DNA from 2 places in the Leifsonia sp. SIMBA_070 genome. Region 1 is predicted to be linked to the other one. Evidence: predicted binding sites of a transcription regulator. Region 1 holds the regulator's gene; the other holds the start of a gene.
What was found. Region 1 encodes LexA, which represses DNA repair genes until DNA is damaged. Its sites were predicted from a motif close to TCGAACANNTGTTCGA; they were not measured.

Region 1 (8,399 bases):
GGTGCAGCTCATCCACCGGGTGCAGGCGGAGCGCGTGCCGTACGGCGAGCTCCCGGTTCCCGGCCTTCCTGCCCGCGCCGTCCTGGAGCACCGCGAGCACGTGCAGATCGCCGTCGCCGCCTTCCCGAACGGGCACCCGTCGTCGCGGTCGGTCTCGCAGGACATCGACGCGCTGCTCGCCAAGCAGGCGGCCGGGGCGAACCTCGGGATCACGCAGCTCTTCTTCCACGCGGAGGACTACCTCCACTTCGCGCAGCGCGCCGCTGAAGCGGGCGTGGCGTTCCCCATCCTGCCGGGCATCATGCCCGTCACCAGCCCCGCCCGTCTGAAGCGGATGCTCGAGCTCAGCGGCGAGGACCTCCCCAGCGACCTGGCCATCGAGCTGGAGGTCGAGCCGACCGACGAGGGCCGTCGCGAGATCGGCATCGCCTGGGCCGCGCGTCTCGGGCAGCGCCTGCTCGACGGCGGCGCTCCCGGACTCCACCTGTACACGTTCAACCAGCACGAGGCGGTCCTGTCCGTGCTCGACCGGATCGGCGCCTTGGCGTCCCCGGACCGTCCTGCCTGTCCCACCCCCGAGAAATCGGCCACCGAAAAGGAACCAGCATGACCGACACCACCCGCACGCCTTTCCCGGCGGGCACGATCATCGGCTACCCGCGCATCGGGCGCCGCCGCGAGCTGAAGAAGGCCGTCGAGGCGTTCTGGGCCGGCTCCACCTCCGCCGAGGAGCTGGAGGCGACCGCCGCCGAGCTGCGCGCGACCACCCGCGAGCGCCTCGCGTCGCTGGGCCTCGGCCGTGCCGACGCATCCATCCCGGAGAGCTTCAGCTTCTACGACCAGGTGCTGGATGCGGCGGTCACCGTCGGAGCCCTCCCGTCGCGCTTCGCCTCCCTCGCCGCCGCGGACGGCTCCGTCGACCTGGCCGGCTACTTCACGATCGCCCGTGGCGAGGGCGAGAACCCGCCGCTCGAGATGACCAAGTGGTTCGACTCCAACTACCACTACCTGGTGCCCGAGATCGGCCCGGAGACGGGCTTCCGTCTGGCCTCCGACCGGATCGTGCGCGAGTTCGAGGAGGCGCGCGCTGCCGGCTTCGTGACCCGCCCTGTCGTGGTCGGCCCCGTTACGTTCCTGCTGCTGAGCAAGCCGAGCGACGACGCGCCGGAGGGCTTCCGTCCGCTGTCCCGCCTCGCCGACCTGCTTCCCGTCTACGCGGAGCTGCTGTCCCGCCTCGCCGCCGCCGGCGCGCCCTGGGCGCAGCTCGACGAGCCGGCCCTGGTCAGCGAGAGCATCGACGAGTCGCGGGAGGCCGTGCTCGCCGCGGTGACCACCGCCTACGGCACGTTGGGTGGCTCCGCCGACCGTCCGGCGCTGTTCGTCGCGGCGCCGTACGGCAGTCTGGACGACGCGCTCGCGCCGCTTGCGGCCAGCCCGGTCGAAGCGATCTCGCTCGACCTGGTGCGCGGCTCGATCCCCACAGGGCTCGACGCGGCGACGGCCTCCGCCCTCGCCACGAAGACCCTGGTCGGCGGCGTGATCGACGGCCACAACATCTGGCGCGGCGACCTGGAGGCTGCGTTCGGCGCGCTGACCGAGCTCCTCTCGCTCAGCCCCGATGTCGCCGTCTCCACCTCCACCTCGCTGCTGCACGTGCCGCACGACGTGGACGACGAGCCGGAGCTGGACGTTCGCCTCAAGACCTGGCTCGCCTTCGCCGACCAGAAGGTCGCCCAGGTGGCCGTGCTCGCGCGCGGCATCGTGGACGGCCACGAGGCCATCCAGGAGGAGCTGACCGCTGCGACCGCGGCGCTGGCCGATCGCGCGTCCGCGCCGGGCGTCCGGGTGCCGGCCGTGCGCGAGCGCGAGGCGGCGCTGACCGAAGCCGACTTCCGCCGTGGCGAGTACGCCGACCGGCAGACGGCGCAGGACGAGGCGCTCGGCCTCCCGTTCCTCCCCACGACGACCATCGGCTCGTTCCCGCAGACCGCGGACATCCGCCGCTCGCGCGCGCAGCTCGCCAAGGGACTGATCAGCGAGGCGGAGTACCTGGGCCGCATGCGCGACGAGATCAAGCGCGTGGTGGACCTGCAGGAGGAGATCGGCATCGACGTCATCGTGCACGGCGAGCCCGAGCGCAACGACATGGTGCAGTACTTCGCCGAGAACCTCGACGGGTTCGCGGTGACGCAGAACGGCTGGGTGCAGTCGTACGGCTCGCGCTGCACGCGCCCCTCCATCCTCTGGGGAGACGTGTCCCGGCCGGCGCCGATCACGGTCGACTGGTCGGCCTTCACGCAGAGCCTCACCGAGAAGCCGGTGAAGGGGATGCTGACCGGTCCGGTGACCATCCTGGCGTGGTCGTTCGTGCGCGACGACCAGCCGCTCGGCGAGACCGCCCGGCAGGTCGCCCTCGCGCTGCGGGACGAGATCGCCGACCTGGAGGAGGCGGGCATCCGCGTCGTGCAGGTGGACGAGCCGGCGCTGCGCGAGCTGCTGCCGCTGAAGAAGGCCGCGCAGGACGACTACCTGGAGTGGTCGGTCGGCTCGTTCCGCCTGGCCACGTCGGGCGTCGAGGACCGCACCCAGATCCACACGCACCTCTGCTACTCGGAGTTCGGCGTGGTGATCGACGCGATCCGCAACCTCGACGCCGATGTCACCAGCATCGAGGCGGCACGCAGCCGCATGGAGGTCGTGCACGACATCCAGCGCTCCGGCTTCGAGCACGGCATCGGGCCGGGCGTCTACGACATCCACTCGCCGCGCGTCCCGTCGGTCGAGGAGGTCACCGAGCTGCTCGAGACCGCGCTCGACGCGATCCCCGGCCGCCAGCTCTGGGTGAACCCGGACTGCGGCCTGAAGACCCGCGGCTACGACGAGACGGTCGCATCGCTCCGCAACATCATCGAGGCGACGCGCGGCGTCCGGGAGCGGGCCTCCGTCACGGCCTGACCCTCTTCGGGCTCATCGCCCGCCTCCGGCCCCGGTACGCGTACAGCGAACCGGGGCCGGAGGCGTCCGTGGCGTGTGAGGATGAGCCCATGGTGCGCATCGCGGACGACGAGTTCGAGCGGATGGTCGACGACATCTTCGAGTCCTTGCCGGACGACATGGTGGGCCCGCTCGAGAACGTCGCGATCCTGATCGAGGACCAGCCGTGGGGGGCACGGCCGCGGCTGTTCGGCCTGTACAGCGGCCGGCCGCTGACCCGGCGCTCGGTGTACGGGTTCGGCGAGCTGCCGGATCGCATCACCCTGTTCCGCAACAACCTGGAGGCGTCGGCCTCCACCGTGGAGGAGCTGAGGGCGCGGGTGCACGTCACGCTCGTGCACGAGATCGGGCACTACTTCGGGCTCTCCGACGACCGCCTGCGCGAACTCGGCTGGGCGTAGGAGCAGTCAGACGGCGCGGAGGACCGCGACAACCTTGCCGAGCACCTGCGCGAAGTCGCCGAGGATGGGCTCGAAGTTGGAGTTGCGCGGCAGCAGCCAGGTGTGCCCGTCGCGCTGACGGAACACCTTGACCGTCGCCTCCTCGTCGAGCATCGCCGCGACGATGTCGCCGTTCTCGGCGGTGTTCTGCGCGCGGATGACGACCCAGTCGCCGTCGCAGATCGCCGCGTCGATCATCGACTCCCCGACGACCTTCAGCATGAACAGCTCGCCGTTGCCGACGAGCTGGCGGGGGAGCGGGAACACCTCGTCCACCTGCTGCTCCGCCGTGATCGGGATGCCCGCGGCGATCCGGCCGACGAGCGGCACCATGGCGGCGTCGCCGACGGGCGTCTGGTTCTCGTAGTCGGGCGTCGGGCCCGCCGAGGGCAGGTCGATCAGGATCTCGAGCGCGCGCGGCCGGTTGGGGTCGCGCCGCAGATAGCCGCTCAGCTCCAGCTGGTTCAGCTGGTGGGTCACGGAGGAGAGCGAGGACAGCCCGACCGCGTCGCCGATCTCGCGCATGCTCGGCGGATAGCCGCGCTGGCTCACCGACCGCTGGATCACATCCAGGATGGCGAGCTGCTTGTCGCTGAGGTTCTTCCGGCGGCGGGTGCCCCCGCGGGCCTGGTTCTCATTCGACACGGGCGTCCTCTCCTGGCGTCGGCGTCGTCCGGGATCGCTCCCCGGCACGAATGTCGGTGGTACCTGATCTGATGTTCTCAGACAGTCGAAACTGTATCCGCGTCAGAAGGGGAAGACAAACATGTGTTCGAGCGTGTCGCCGATTTCCTCGGGTATTTCCTCAGTGGAGGGTACCTTGCGGATTCAGACATTCGAAGATACATTCGGAACACAGCTTCGCACCCGCGAGTCTGAGGAGGTCACGGCCATGAGTGCAGTACTGATGAGCGAGTCGGTTCCCGCCCTGCGTGCGGTACCGCCGCTGCCCGAGGGAGCGCGCGTACGCCTGCGCCTCACCCGTCGCGGTCGCGCTGTCCTCTCGGCGCTCGTCGCCCTGCCGCTGGTCATCGGCGCGCTCGTCTTCGCCCTGAACGGCGGCGGCGCGGTCGCCAACGGCGAGCAGACGCACGTCAGCTTCCAGTACGTCACCGTGGAGTCGGGCGACTCTCTCTGGTCGGTCGCCGAGCGCGTCGCCCCGAACGCCGATCCGCGCGACGTGATCGCCGACCTGGTGTCGCTGAACGGCTTGGAGTCGGCTGTCGTCTCTCCCGGGCAGCAGCTCGCGGTGCCGACCAAGTACGCGAAGTAGCCCGACCTCACGAAGGCTCCACGTTCGTCATCCAGGGACGTCAGGGCTCTCGCGCTGACTACGATTGAACGGTGACTTCTCTCTCCGAGCTGCCGATCCGGGACGACCTTCGTGGTCGCTCGCCGTACGGCGCTCCCCAGCGTCCGGTGCCCGTCGCGCTCAACGTGAACGAGAACACTCATCCGGTTCCCGAGGATGTTGCCGCCGATATCGTCGCGCGGGTCGCCGCCGCCGTCGGCGGAGTCAACCGCTACCCCGACCGCGAGTTCACCGAACTGCGGGAGGCGTTCGCGCGCTACCTCGGGCACGGCCTCACCGCCGAGCAGATCTGGGCGGCGAACGGGTCCAACGAGGTGCTGCAGCACATCCTCCAGGCCTTCGGCGGTCCGGGCCGCACTCTGCTCGGGTTCGCCCCCACCTACTCCATGTACCCGCTCCTGGCGTCGGGAACAGGCACCGAGTACCTGGCAGGCACGCGGGACGCGGGCTACGAGCTGTCGCCCGAGACGGCCGCGGAGCAGATCCGCGCCCTCGATCCCGACATCGTCATCCTCTGCTCCCCGAACAACCCGACCGGCACCCCGCTGGCGCTCGAGACCATCGAGGCCGCCTACGCCGCCGCCCGCGGCATCGTGGTGGTCGACGAGGCGTACGCCGAGTTCCTGCCAGACGGCGTGCCCTCCGCGCTCACTCTGCTGCCCGGGCGCCCGCGCCTGCTCATCTCCCGCACGATGAGCAAGGCGTTCGCGTTCGCCGGCGCCCGAGTGGGCTACCTGGCGGCCGACCCAGCCGTGATCGACGCGCTGCGCCTGGTCCGGCTGCCGTACCACCTGTCGGCCCTGACGCAGGCGGCGGCTCTGGGCGCCCTCGCCCACTCCGACGAGATGCTGGCCATGGTGGGCGAGATCCGCGCGCAGCGCGACCGGCTCGTCACGGAGCTCGATCGTCTCGGTTACACGCCGCACCGCTCCGGGAGCAACTTCGTGCTCTTCGGCGGGGTGGACGACCCGCACGCGACCTTCGAGGCGCTCGCCGAGCGCGGCATCCTGATCCGCGACGTCGGCATCCCGCACCACCTGCGCGTGACGGCGGGCACGGAGGCGGAGACCACGACGTTCCTCGACGCGTTGGCGGCGCTGGGCCGGCCCTCGACCGCCGCCGTCCGCGAGGAGCAGGCCCCCGAACGGTCCCAGGCCGCCCCGGTAGACTCGGACGCATGACGAATCGCACCGCCACGGTCACGCGGGAGACGAGCGAGTCCAGTATCGCGCTGAGCCTCGACCTCGACGGGACGGGAGCGTCCGACATCCAGACGAGCGTCCCCTTCTACGACCACCTGCTGACGGCGTTCGCGAAGCACTCGCTCACCGACTTGCGCATCCGCGCCACCGGTGACACCGACATCGACGTGCACCACACGGTGGAGGACATCGGCATCGTCCTGGGCCGGGCGATCCGGGAGGCTCTGGGCGACAAGTCCGGCATCTCGCGGTACGGCGACGCCCTGGTGCCGCTCGACGAGGCGCTCGTGCAGGCTGTCGTCGACATCTCCGGGCGGCCGTACCTGGTGCACGGCGGCGAACCGGCCGGCTTCGAGCTGCACCTCATCGGCGGCCACTTCACCGGTTCGATGGTCCGTCACGTCTTCGAAGCGATCTCGTTCAACGCCGCCCTGACGACGCACATCACCGTCCTCGGCGGCCGCGACCCGCACCACATCGCCGAGGCGGAGTTCAAGGCGTTCGCGCGCGCGTTCCGCCAGGCCAAGGCGCTGGATCCGCTTGTGCAGGGCATCCCGTCCACCAAGGGTGCGCTGTGACCGAGGGCCGCACTCCACGTGTCGTCGTCTTCGACTACGGGTCGGGGAACGTCCACTCCGCCGTCAAGGCCCTCGAAGCCGCGGGCGCGGACGTCGAGCTGACCGGCAACCGCCGCCGCGCGCAGGAGGCCGACGGCCTGCTCGTGCCCGGCGTCGGAGCGTTCACGGCGGTCGCGGAGGCGCTGCGCGCGTCCCACGGCGACGAGGTCGTCGACCGCCGGCTCGCGGGCGGGCGACCGGTTCTCGGGATCTGCGTCGGGATGCAGGTGATGTTCGAGCGCGGCGTCGAGCACGGCCTGACGACCGACGGGCTGGGGGAGTGGCCGGGCACGGTCGACCTGCTGCGCGCCGACGTCGTGCCGCACATCGGATGGAACACCGTGCGCGCGCCGCAGGACTCCGTGCTGTTCTCGGGGCTGCAGGACGAGCGCTTCTACTTCGTCCACTCGTACGCCGCGCAGGACTGGACGCTCGACCCCGAGCCGCCCTTCCCGAAGCCGAAGGTGACCTGGGCCGAGCACGGCGCGCCGTTCGTCGCCGCCGTCGAGAACGGGCCGCTCAGCGCGACGCAGTTCCACCCCGAGAAGTCGGGGCGCGCCGGCATCCAGCTGCTGCGCAACTGGGTCCGCTCGCTCTGACGGACACCGCCCAGCCGTCCGCCCTAGCCGTCCGCACGTCGCGGACCGACACGAGGAAGCACATGACCGACTTCATCAGCACGCCCCGACTCGTCCTCCTGCCCGCGGTGGATGTCGCCGACGGCAAGGCCGTGCGCCTCACCCAGGGCGAGGCGGGCAGTGAGACCAGCTACGGCGACCCCGTCGACGCGGCGGCCGAGTGGGCCGATGCCGGCGCCGAGTGGATCCACCTCGTCGACCTCGACGCGGCGTTCGGGCGCGGTGAGAACCGGTCCATTCTCAAGCGCGTCATCCACCAGGTGCACGGGGTGAGCATCGAGCTCTCCGGCGGGATCCGCGACGATGCCTCGCTGGAGCAGGCGCTCGAGGCGGGCGCGACCCGGGTCAACCTCGGCACCGCTGCGCTGGAGAACCCGGAGTGGGCGGCCAGCGCCATCAGCCAGTACGGCGAGGCGATCGCCGTCGGCCTGGATGTGCGCGGCACGACGCTCGCCGCACGCGGCTGGACCCGTGAAGGCGGCGACCTCTGGGAGGTGCTCGACCGGCTGGAGGACGCGGGCTGCGCCCGCTACGTGGTCACCGACGTGACGAAGGACGGCACGCTGCGCGGCCCCAACATCGACCTGCTGCGTCAGGTGCTCGACCGTACGGAGCGTCCGGTGGTCGCCTCCGGCGGCATCTCGAACCTGGACGACATCGCGGCGCTGCGCGAGCTCGTGCCGCTCGGGCTCGAGGGTGCGATCGTCGGCAAGGCGCTGTACGCGGGCGCGTTCACCCTCCCTGAGGCGCTGGATGTCGCGGGACGCTGACAGCGACCAGACCGGTGACGGCGCAGTCGGCCACGACGGCGACGGCGCAGTCGGCCACGACGGCACGCCGGGCGGCCACGACGGCACGTCGGGCGGACCGAGCGAGACCGGCGCTGCACGCCTGGCCGGCTTCGCAGCCTCCCTCGCGGACTCTGCCGGCCAGCCCTGGGAGGGCCGTGCCTTCGACGACAACCCGTTCGGCGAGGACGACGGCTCCGCGCCGGCGGCCCTCCTCGGCGCGCTGGCGGCATTTCGCGCGGGTGAGGTGGGCGCGGAGGTCGTGGTGGATGCGCTGCGCGACGCGCGACTGCTCATCCCGCTGGTCGCCGAGCTGGGCGAGGAGGGCGCGAACGACGCCGGGATGATCGTCGACAAGACGCAGGAGCTGTCCATCGTGACGGTCGCCGGCCCCGACGGGCGGAACGT
Region 2 (8,399 bases), 330 kb from region 1:
GTCGAGGTGGGAGCGTCCCCCCGCGGCTCGCAGGGCCTGCTGCTCGTCGCGCGGGCGCTGGCGGTGCTCGACGGCCGCGACTTCGTCATCCCGGACGACGTGAAATCCGTCGCCGTCCCTGTGCTCGCGCACCGCCTCACGCTCACGGTGCAGGCCTGGACGGGCGGCGTCCGGGCCGAGCAGGTCGTGACCGAGGTCGTCAACACCGTGGCCGGTCCTCCGGCGGTCGGGGCGGCCCAGCGGGCGGGCGGAGCGCGGCAGGCGGACGCGGCGCGCCGATGACCGACCGCGACGTGACGATGACCGACCGCGACGCGAGGGAGACGCGCACCCCGACCGGATGGACGCTCAGCCCCGCCCTGGCCGGAGCCGTCGTCGTCGGCGTGATCGCCGTCGTCGCGGCGTTCGTGATGTCGCGCGTCGAGCCCGCACTGGTCGGCGCGCCACTCCTCCTGGCAGCGGCGCTCGCCTGGGACCGCCGCCCGTCCGCGGATGTGGTGATCACCTCCTCCGCGAGCTATGGCGAAGAGGCGGGCACGGCGGCGGACGGCATCGCGGCGGTGACCGTGCATCTGCGCTCCGGCGCGACCGAGCGTCCGGACGCGCTGCAGCTGCGGCTGGCCCTGGGCGGTTCGGCGCCGATGGATGCGGTGGTCACGCCGCGCGCCGCCGACCGCGCGACCGGGCTCGTCCCTCTCGTGCACACCGGACCGCAGCGGCTCGCCGCGGTGGAGGCGCGCGCCATCGGAGCCGACGCCGTGTGGGTGTCCGAACCCGGGGAGCAGGCCGTCGTGGAGCGGGTGGTGCGGCCGCGCCAGGCGCCCGTGCGCAGCCTCCCTCTTCCCGCCCGGCTGCTCGGGCTGACGGGGCAGCACGTGTCGACGCGGCCCGGCGACGGGGGCGAGTTCCGCGACATCGACCTGTTCCATCCAGGCGACCGTCTGCGGCGCATCGACTGGCGGGCCACCGCGCGCGCCGGCCGCGAGGGAGAGCTGTACGTCCGTCGCACGACGGCCACGTCGGACGCGGCCGTCCATCTGGTGGTGGATGCCCGCGACGACGTCACCGGCGTCGTCGCCGATTGGTCGCGGGCGTACCCCCGGCCGGCGGTGTCGTCGCTCGACATCGCCCGGGAGGCGGCATCGTCGCTCGCCGTCGCGTACGCCGCCGTGGGCGACAGGATCGGGTTCGACGACCTGGGCGAGTCCCGCCGCGTCCTCCCGCCCCGGGCCGGTGCCCGGCATCGGGAGCGTGTGCTCCGGGCGATCGAGCTGACGACGGCGACGGGGTCCGCCTTCCAGCGCGTCCGCTCGCCGCGACTGTCGCCGGGCGCCCTGGTGTTCGTGCTGGGCACCTTCCTGGATGATCAGCCGGCGACACTGGCTCTGACCTGGCGTGCTGCGGGCCACCGCGTGATCGCCGTGGATGTGCTGCCGGCCCGCGATGCCGGTGACCTTGCCGCGCGGGAGCGGCTGGCCCTCCGCACCATCGAACTGGAGCGCACCCTCCGTCTCGACCAGTTGCAGGCGGGCGGAGTGGAGCTGCTGCGCTGGCCGGATGCGTCGTCGCGGGAGGCAGGGCTGCGAGCGCTCACCGCCGGAGGGCGGCGCCGATGAGCGGCGAGGGTGGCGGGATGCGCGAGGCTCGCGGGGCCGGCGACGTCGGCGACGTTCGCGACGTCGGCGACGTTCGCGACGTCGGTGAGGTTCGCGACGTCGGTGAGGTTCGCGATGTCGGCCGGGAGATCTTGGCCGGGACGCTGCCGGGCTGGTCGTTGCGCGCTCTGTTCGCCGTGATCGCGCTGCCGCTCGTCCTGGTAGGCGTGCCGGATGGCCCGTGGACGGCGATCGCGGCGCTCCTCATCGGGATCGCGGTGTGGCGACCGCGCTGGATGGTCACCTGGGTGCTCGCGGGCGTTCTCGTGCTGTCGTCGCTCGTGGAGCCCGGAACGCTCACACTGCGGTTGGTCGCCCTGATCGCGGGTGTGCACGCGCTGCACGTGGTCGGGTCGTGGATGCTGGCCGTCCCGCCCGCTGCGCGACTGCAGCCGGCGGTGCTGCTGCCATCGCTGCGCCGCTTCGTGCTCCTCCAGGTCCCGGTGCAGGCCGCGGCCGTGCTGCTGGTGCTGCCGGGTGCGCGGGCATCCGTGCCGGCGATGGCCATCCTGTCCGGCGTCGCGCTGGCCGCTCTGGTCGCGCTGCTCGTGCCGCCCCTCCTGCGCCGCTGACGGTGCCGCACACGTCTCCTCAAATCAGGAGATTCGTTCTCCTGTTTTCAGGAGAACCGGCCCGGCACCTTCTCCCAGGTCCTCTTTTCAGGAGGCAGAGCACCCTCCGGCATGAAATCTCCTGAAAACAGGAGGACGGATCTCCTGAAAACAGGAGCGCGGATCTCCTGAGAACAGGACCCACCGACCTCCACCCACCCGATCCCGTACCGCTGAAGGTTCCAATGTCGGAGGTCGCCCGTAGACTCGCGCCTGCGGGGGATACCTGGCCGGAACAGGTAGAATCGAACAGACGTTCGAAGCCTCGGGCGTGGTGCGCGGTGGGCGAACAGCCCCCGAAATCCCAGCATGGATGGCGGAGAATAGAGCGAGTGAGCAGCGGGCGAGTGAACAGCGATCGAGTGAGTGACGACCGGAGCAGGAGCGACTTCGGCAGCATCAGCCGGGTGACCGGGTCGCACCTCAGCGTGCGTGGCGCGCGGGTGCACAACCTCCACAACGTCGACCTCGAGATCCCGCGAGACTCGATGGTCGTCTTCACGGGGCTCTCCGGGTCCGGCAAGTCGTCGCTCGCGTTCGACACGATCTTCGCCGAGGGGCAGCGCCGGTACGTCGAGTCGCTGTCGGCGTATGCGCGCCAGTTCCTCGGGCAGGTCGACCGGCCCGACGTCGACTTCATCGAGGGTCTCAGCCCCGCGGTGTCGATCGACCAGAAGTCGACCAACCGCAACCCGCGCTCGACCGTCGGCACGATCACCGAGATCTACGACTACATGCGTCTGCTGTGGGCGCGCATCGGCGTGCCGCACTGTCCGATCTGCGGTGAGCGCATCCAGCGCCAGACCGTCCAGCAGATCGCCGACCAGCTGATGGAGCTCGAGCCGGGCACCCGGTACATGGTCGTCAGCCCCGTCGTCTCGCAGAAGAAGGGGGAGTTCGTCGACCTCTTCAAGGAGCTGGCGGCGAGCGGCTACTCCCGCGCACTGGTCGACGGAGAGCAGATCCAGCTCTCCGACCCGCCGACGCTCAAGAAGCAGTACAAGCACGACATCTCCGTCGTCGTCGACCGCCTGGTCGCCGGACCGGACATCCTCGGCCGTCTCACCGACTCCCTCGAGACCGCCCTGCGCCTGACCGACGGCCTGGTCCAGGTCAACTACGTCGACCGCGAGGGTGCGGCCGCCTGGCAGAACTTCAGCGAGAAGCTGTCCTGCCCGAACGGCCACCCCATCCAGCTCACCGAGATCGAGCCGCGCACCTTCTCGTTCAACGCCCCGTTCGGCGCCTGCCCGGAGTGCTCCGGCCTCGGCACCCGCATGTCGGTCGACGACGAGCTGCTGCTGGGCGACGACACCCTCAGCATCGCCGAGGGCGTCATCGTGCCGTGGACGACGCAGGGCAAGGGACTCTTCAACTACTACGAGAAGCTGCTCGACGGCCTCGCCCGCGACCTGAAGTTCTCGCTGAAGACCCCATGGAAGAAGCTCCCGGACAACGTCAAGGATGCGGTCCTCCACGGCGACAACTTCGAAGTCAAGGTCCGGTGGAAGAACCGCTACGGCCGCGAGATGTCGTACACCTCCGGCTTCGAGGGCGTCGTCCCGTACATCGAGCGGCAGTACCTGCAGGCCGAGACCGACACGCAGCGTGCCCGGTGGGCGGAGTACCTCCGCGAGGTCCCGTGCCCGGTCTGCGGCGGAAAGCGCCTCAAGCCCGAGGTGCTGGCCGTGCTGGTGCACGGCAAGAGCATCGCCGACGCCTCCCAGCTCAGCCTCAGCGACGCCCGCTCGTTCATGGAGAAGCTTCACCTGACCGAGCGCGAGCAGAAGATCGGCGCGCAGGTGCTGCGCGAGATCACGGTGCGTCTGGACTTCCTCATCCAGGTGGGACTCAGCTACCTCGACCTCGCCCGCGCCGCCGGCACGCTCTCCGGCGGTGAGGCGCAGCGCATCCGTCTCGCCACCCAGATCGGCTCCGGCCTCACCGGCGTGCTGTACGTGCTCGACGAGCCGAGCATCGGCCTCCATCAGCGGGACAACCGCCGGCTGATCGACACGCTCGTCGCTCTCCGCGATCTCGGCAACACCCTCATCGTGGTCGAGCACGACGAAGACACGATCCGGACCGCCGACTGGGTCGTCGACATCGGTCCGGGCGCCGGGGTCAACGGCGGTCACGTCGTGCACTCCGGCTCGTACGACGATCTGCTGAAGAACTCCGACTCCTTGACCGGCGACTACCTGGCGGGGCGGCGCGAGATCGCCATCCCGGCGAAGCGCCGCAAGATCGACAAGAAGCGGATGATCCGCGTGGTCGATGCGGAGGCCAACAACCTCAAGAAGGTGACGGTCGACTTCCCGCTCGGCACGTTCGTCGCGGTGACCGGTGTCTCCGGGTCGGGCAAGTCCTCGCTCGTCAACGACATCCTCTACCGGGTGATGGCCAACAAGCTCAACGGCGCCCGCAAGGTGCCGGGCAAGCACCGCACGGTGTCCGGGCTCGAGAACCTCGACAAGGTCGTGCACGTCGACCAGGCGCCGATCGGCCGCACCCCGCGGTCGAACCCCGCCACCTACACCGGAGTGTTCGACCGCATCCGGACCCTGTTCGCCGAGACCCCGGAGGCGAAGACCCGCGGGTACCTGCCCGGCCGGTTCAGCTTCAACGTCAAGGGAGGCCGCTGCGAGGCCTGCTCGGGCGACGGCACGATCAAGATCGAGATGAACTTCCTGCCCGACGTCTACGTCGCGTGCGAGGTGTGCGGGGGAGCCCGGTACAACCGCGACACTCTCTCCGTCCACTACAAGGGCAAGAACATCGCCGAGGTGCTCGACATGCCGATCAGCGAGGCGGCCGAGTTCTTCAAGCCGATCTCGGCCATCCACCGCTACCTGCAGACCCTGGTCGACGTGGGCCTCGGCTACGTCCGGCTCGGACAGAGCGCGACGACCCTCTCCGGCGGTGAGGCGCAGCGCGTCAAGCTCGCCACCGAGCTGCAGCGCCGCTCCAACGGCCGCAGCGTCTACGTGCTCGACGAGCCGACCACCGGTCTGCACTTCGAAGACGTCCGCAAGCTCCTGCTGGTGCTGAACGGCCTCCTCGACAAGGGCAACACCGTCGTCGTGATCGAGCACAACCTCGACGTGATCAAGTCCGCGGACTGGATCATCGACATGGGTCCGGAGGGCGGCGCGGGCGGCGGCGAGGTGATCGCCACCGGGACGCCGGAGCAGGTCGCCGAGACGCCGGGCAGCCACACCGGGTTCTTCCTGAAAGAGATCCTGCAGAGCGATTCCGCCCGGGGCGCCGCGTAGCGCCGTGGCAGACACCGTCAGCTACCGGCCGAAGGCCGGCGAGATCCCGACCCAGCCGGGCGTGTACCGCTTCCGCGACAAGAACCGGCGCGTGCTCTACGTAGGCAAGGCGAAGAACCTGCGTGCGCGGCTGAGCAACTACTTCCAGCCGCTGCGCAGCCTCCACGAGCGGACGCGCCGCATGGTGACGACCGCGTCGAGCGTGGAATGGACGGTCGTCGGCACCGAGTACGAGGCGCTGCAGCTCGAGTACACCTGGATCAAAGAGTTCAACCCGCCGTTCAACGTCAAGTTCCGCGACGACAAGACCTACCCCTACCTTGCGGTGACCCTCGGCGACCGCGTGCCCCGGGTGATGATCACCCGCAACCGCAACATCAAGGACGCGCGCTACTTCGGCCCGTACACGAAGGTCTGGGCGATCCGCGAGACGGTCGACCTGATGCTCAAGGCGTTCCCCATGCGCAGCTGCTCGGACGGGGTCTACCGCCGCGCAGAGCTCACCGGCCGTCCGTGCCTCCTCGGCGACATCGGCAAGTGCGCTGCGCCGTGCGTCGGGCGCATCACGCCGGAGGACCACAAGTCGCTCGCCATCGACTTCGCCTCCTTCATGGCGGGCAACGACAGCGGCTACCTGCGCGACCTCACCGAGAAGATGAAGCAGGCCGCCAGCACCATGGACTACGAGGCGGCAGCCCGGCACCGCGACGCCATCCAGGCGCTGGAGGGCGTGCTCGGCAAGAGCGCCGTCGTGCTGACCGACAACGTGGACGCCGACGTGTTCGGCATCGCGCACGACGAGCTGGCCGCTGCGGTCACGCAGTTCATCGTCCGGGGCGGCCGCGTGCGCGGTGTCCGCAGCTGGGTGGTCGACAAAGAGCTCGACGTCGGGCTGGGCGAGCTGGTCGAGACAGTCGTCCAGAACGCCTACGACGGCCCGGACGCGCCACCGCGCGAGATCCTCGTCCCCGAGCTGCCCGACGACACGGCCGAGCTCGAGCAGTGGTTGACCCAGCGCCGCCGCGAGACGCCCGACCCGTCGGCCCCGCGTGGCCGGCTCACCGGCCGGGTCGAACTCCGCACCGCGCAGCGCGGTGAGAAGGCTGCCCTCGCGCAGACCGTCGAGATGAACGCCAAGAACGCGCTGGTGCTCTACAAGACCCGGCGCAGCTCCGATTTCGTGGCCCGCTCGAAGGCGCTCAACGACATCCAGGACGCCCTGGGGATGGACGACGCTCCGCTCCGGATGGAGTGCTACGACGTCTCGCACCTCAGCGGGACGAACATCGTCGCGTCGATGGTCGTCTTCGAGGACGGGCTGCCGCGCAAGGACCAGTACCGCCGCTTCAGCATCCCCGAATCGACCGACGACACCGAATCCATCTACCAGGTGATCTCCCGCCGGTTGGCATACCTGAAGGACCCGTCGGCGAGCGGAGACGCGATCTCCGCCACCGCCACGGGGGCCAGCGCCGCGCAGGCCGCAGCAGAGGCCGCCCAGGAGGCCGTCGACGAGGAGACCGCGCTCGACGCCGAAGGCGCGGCAGGAGCAGAGGAGGTGGTGGACGCTGCCGAGCGCCGCCGCCGCAAGTTCTCGTACCCGCCGAACCTTCTGATCGTCGACGGCGGCCAGCCGCAGGTCGCCGCCGCCAAGCGCGCCCTCGACGAGTCCGGGGTCACGGGCATCCAGCTCGCGGGCATCGCGAAGCGGCTGGAGGAGATCTGGCTGCCGGACTCCGACTTCCCGGTCATCCTGCCCCGCAACAGCGACGCGCTCTTCCTCATCCAACGGCTGCGCGACGAGGCCCACCGCTTCGCCATCACCTATCAGCGCGCTCGGCGCAAGCGCGACATCGGCACGGTGCTCGGTGAGATCCCGGGCCTCGGCCCGTCGCGGGTGAAGGAGTTGCTGAAGCACTTCGGATCGGTGGCCCAGCTGCGCAAGGCCACGCCCGAGCAGATCGCCGAGGTGCGCGGCGTCGGTCCCCGGCTCGCCACCGCCGTGTTCGAGCGGCTGGCCGACAGTGCGCGCAGCGACACCACCTCCACCGATGCGCAGCCGGAAGACGGGCGGGCGGCCGACCTCAGTCGCTAGGCTGGGGGCACACCAGGGGAGCAGCGGAGGAGACCGGTCGATGGCCACCGACGGCGACACAGTCGCAAGCGCCGAGCAGCAGGAAGTGCTCATCGTCACCGGGATGTCGGGCGCGGGCCGCTCGACCGTCGCGAATGCCCTGGAGGACCTCGACTGGTATGTCGTCGACAACCTCCCGCCGCAGATGCTGCGCCCGCTGATCGAGCTGGCCAACCGGGCCGAGTCCGGCCTCCCGCGCATCGCGGCGGTGGTCGACGTACGCGGGCGCAACTTCTTCGTCGACCTGCGCGACCTGATCCAGAGCCTCCGCGAGGGCACGAAGATCCGCGTGCTGTTCCTCGAGGCCTCCGACGCTGTGCTCGTGCGCCGCTTCGAGCAGGTGCGCCGGCCGCACCCGCTGCAGGGCGACGGCACCATCCTGGACGGCATCTCGGCCGAGCGCACACGGCTCCGTGAGATCCGGGAGGCGAGCGACATCATCGTCGACACCTCCGACCTGAACATCCACCAGCTCGCCACCAACATCACCGACACCTTCGCGGCGGAGGACGCTGCCGACGTGCAGGTGACCGTGATGAGCTTCGGGTTCAAGTACGGGCTGCCGGCCGACGCCGACATGGTCGCCGACGCCCGGTTCCTCCCGAATCCGTTCTGGGTCCCCGAGCTCCGGCCCCACACCGGCCTCGAAGAGGTCGTGCGCGACTATGTCCTGCAGCAGGATGGCGCCGACGATTTCATCCACGGCTACGTCTCGGCGCTGCGG

Region 2: a site for LexA is predicted at 2,512-2,527, ahead of uvrA (excinuclease ABC subunit UvrA). Genes of this name have one in related genera too.

Annotation. Positions count from the first base shown of each region.
Region 1 covers NZ_JAWRYK010000001.1:2,053,497-2,061,895, reverse strand. The annotation lists gene SB754_RS09720 (methylenetetrahydrofolate reductase) at 1-610, shown strand, start outside; gene metE (5-methyltetrahydropteroyltriglutamate--homocysteine S-methyltransferase) at 607-2,955, shown strand; gene SB754_RS09710 (metallopeptidase family protein) at 3,045-3,395, shown strand; gene lexA (transcriptional repressor LexA) at 3,402-4,079, opposite strand; gene SB754_RS09700 (LysM peptidoglycan-binding domain-containing protein) at 4,327-4,707, shown strand; gene SB754_RS09695 (histidinol-phosphate transaminase) at 4,779-5,927, shown strand; gene hisB (imidazoleglycerol-phosphate dehydratase HisB) at 5,924-6,526, shown strand; gene hisH (imidazole glycerol phosphate synthase subunit HisH) at 6,523-7,164, shown strand; gene priA (bifunctional 1-(5-phosphoribosyl)-5-((5-phosphoribosylamino)methylideneamino)imidazole-4-carboxamide isomerase/phosphoribosylanthranilate isomerase PriA) at 7,227-7,973, shown strand; gene SB754_RS09675 (SseB family protein) at 7,957-8,399, shown strand, end outside.
Region 2 covers NZ_JAWRYK010000001.1:1,725,719-1,734,117, reverse strand. The annotation lists gene SB754_RS08125 (AAA family ATPase) at 1-282, shown strand, start outside; gene SB754_RS08120 (DUF58 domain-containing protein) at 279-1,616, shown strand; gene SB754_RS08115 (hypothetical protein) at 1,613-2,227, shown strand; gene uvrA (excinuclease ABC subunit UvrA) at 2,629-5,541, shown strand; gene uvrC (excinuclease ABC subunit UvrC) at 5,546-7,636, shown strand; gene rapZ (RNase adapter RapZ) at 7,677-8,399, shown strand, end outside.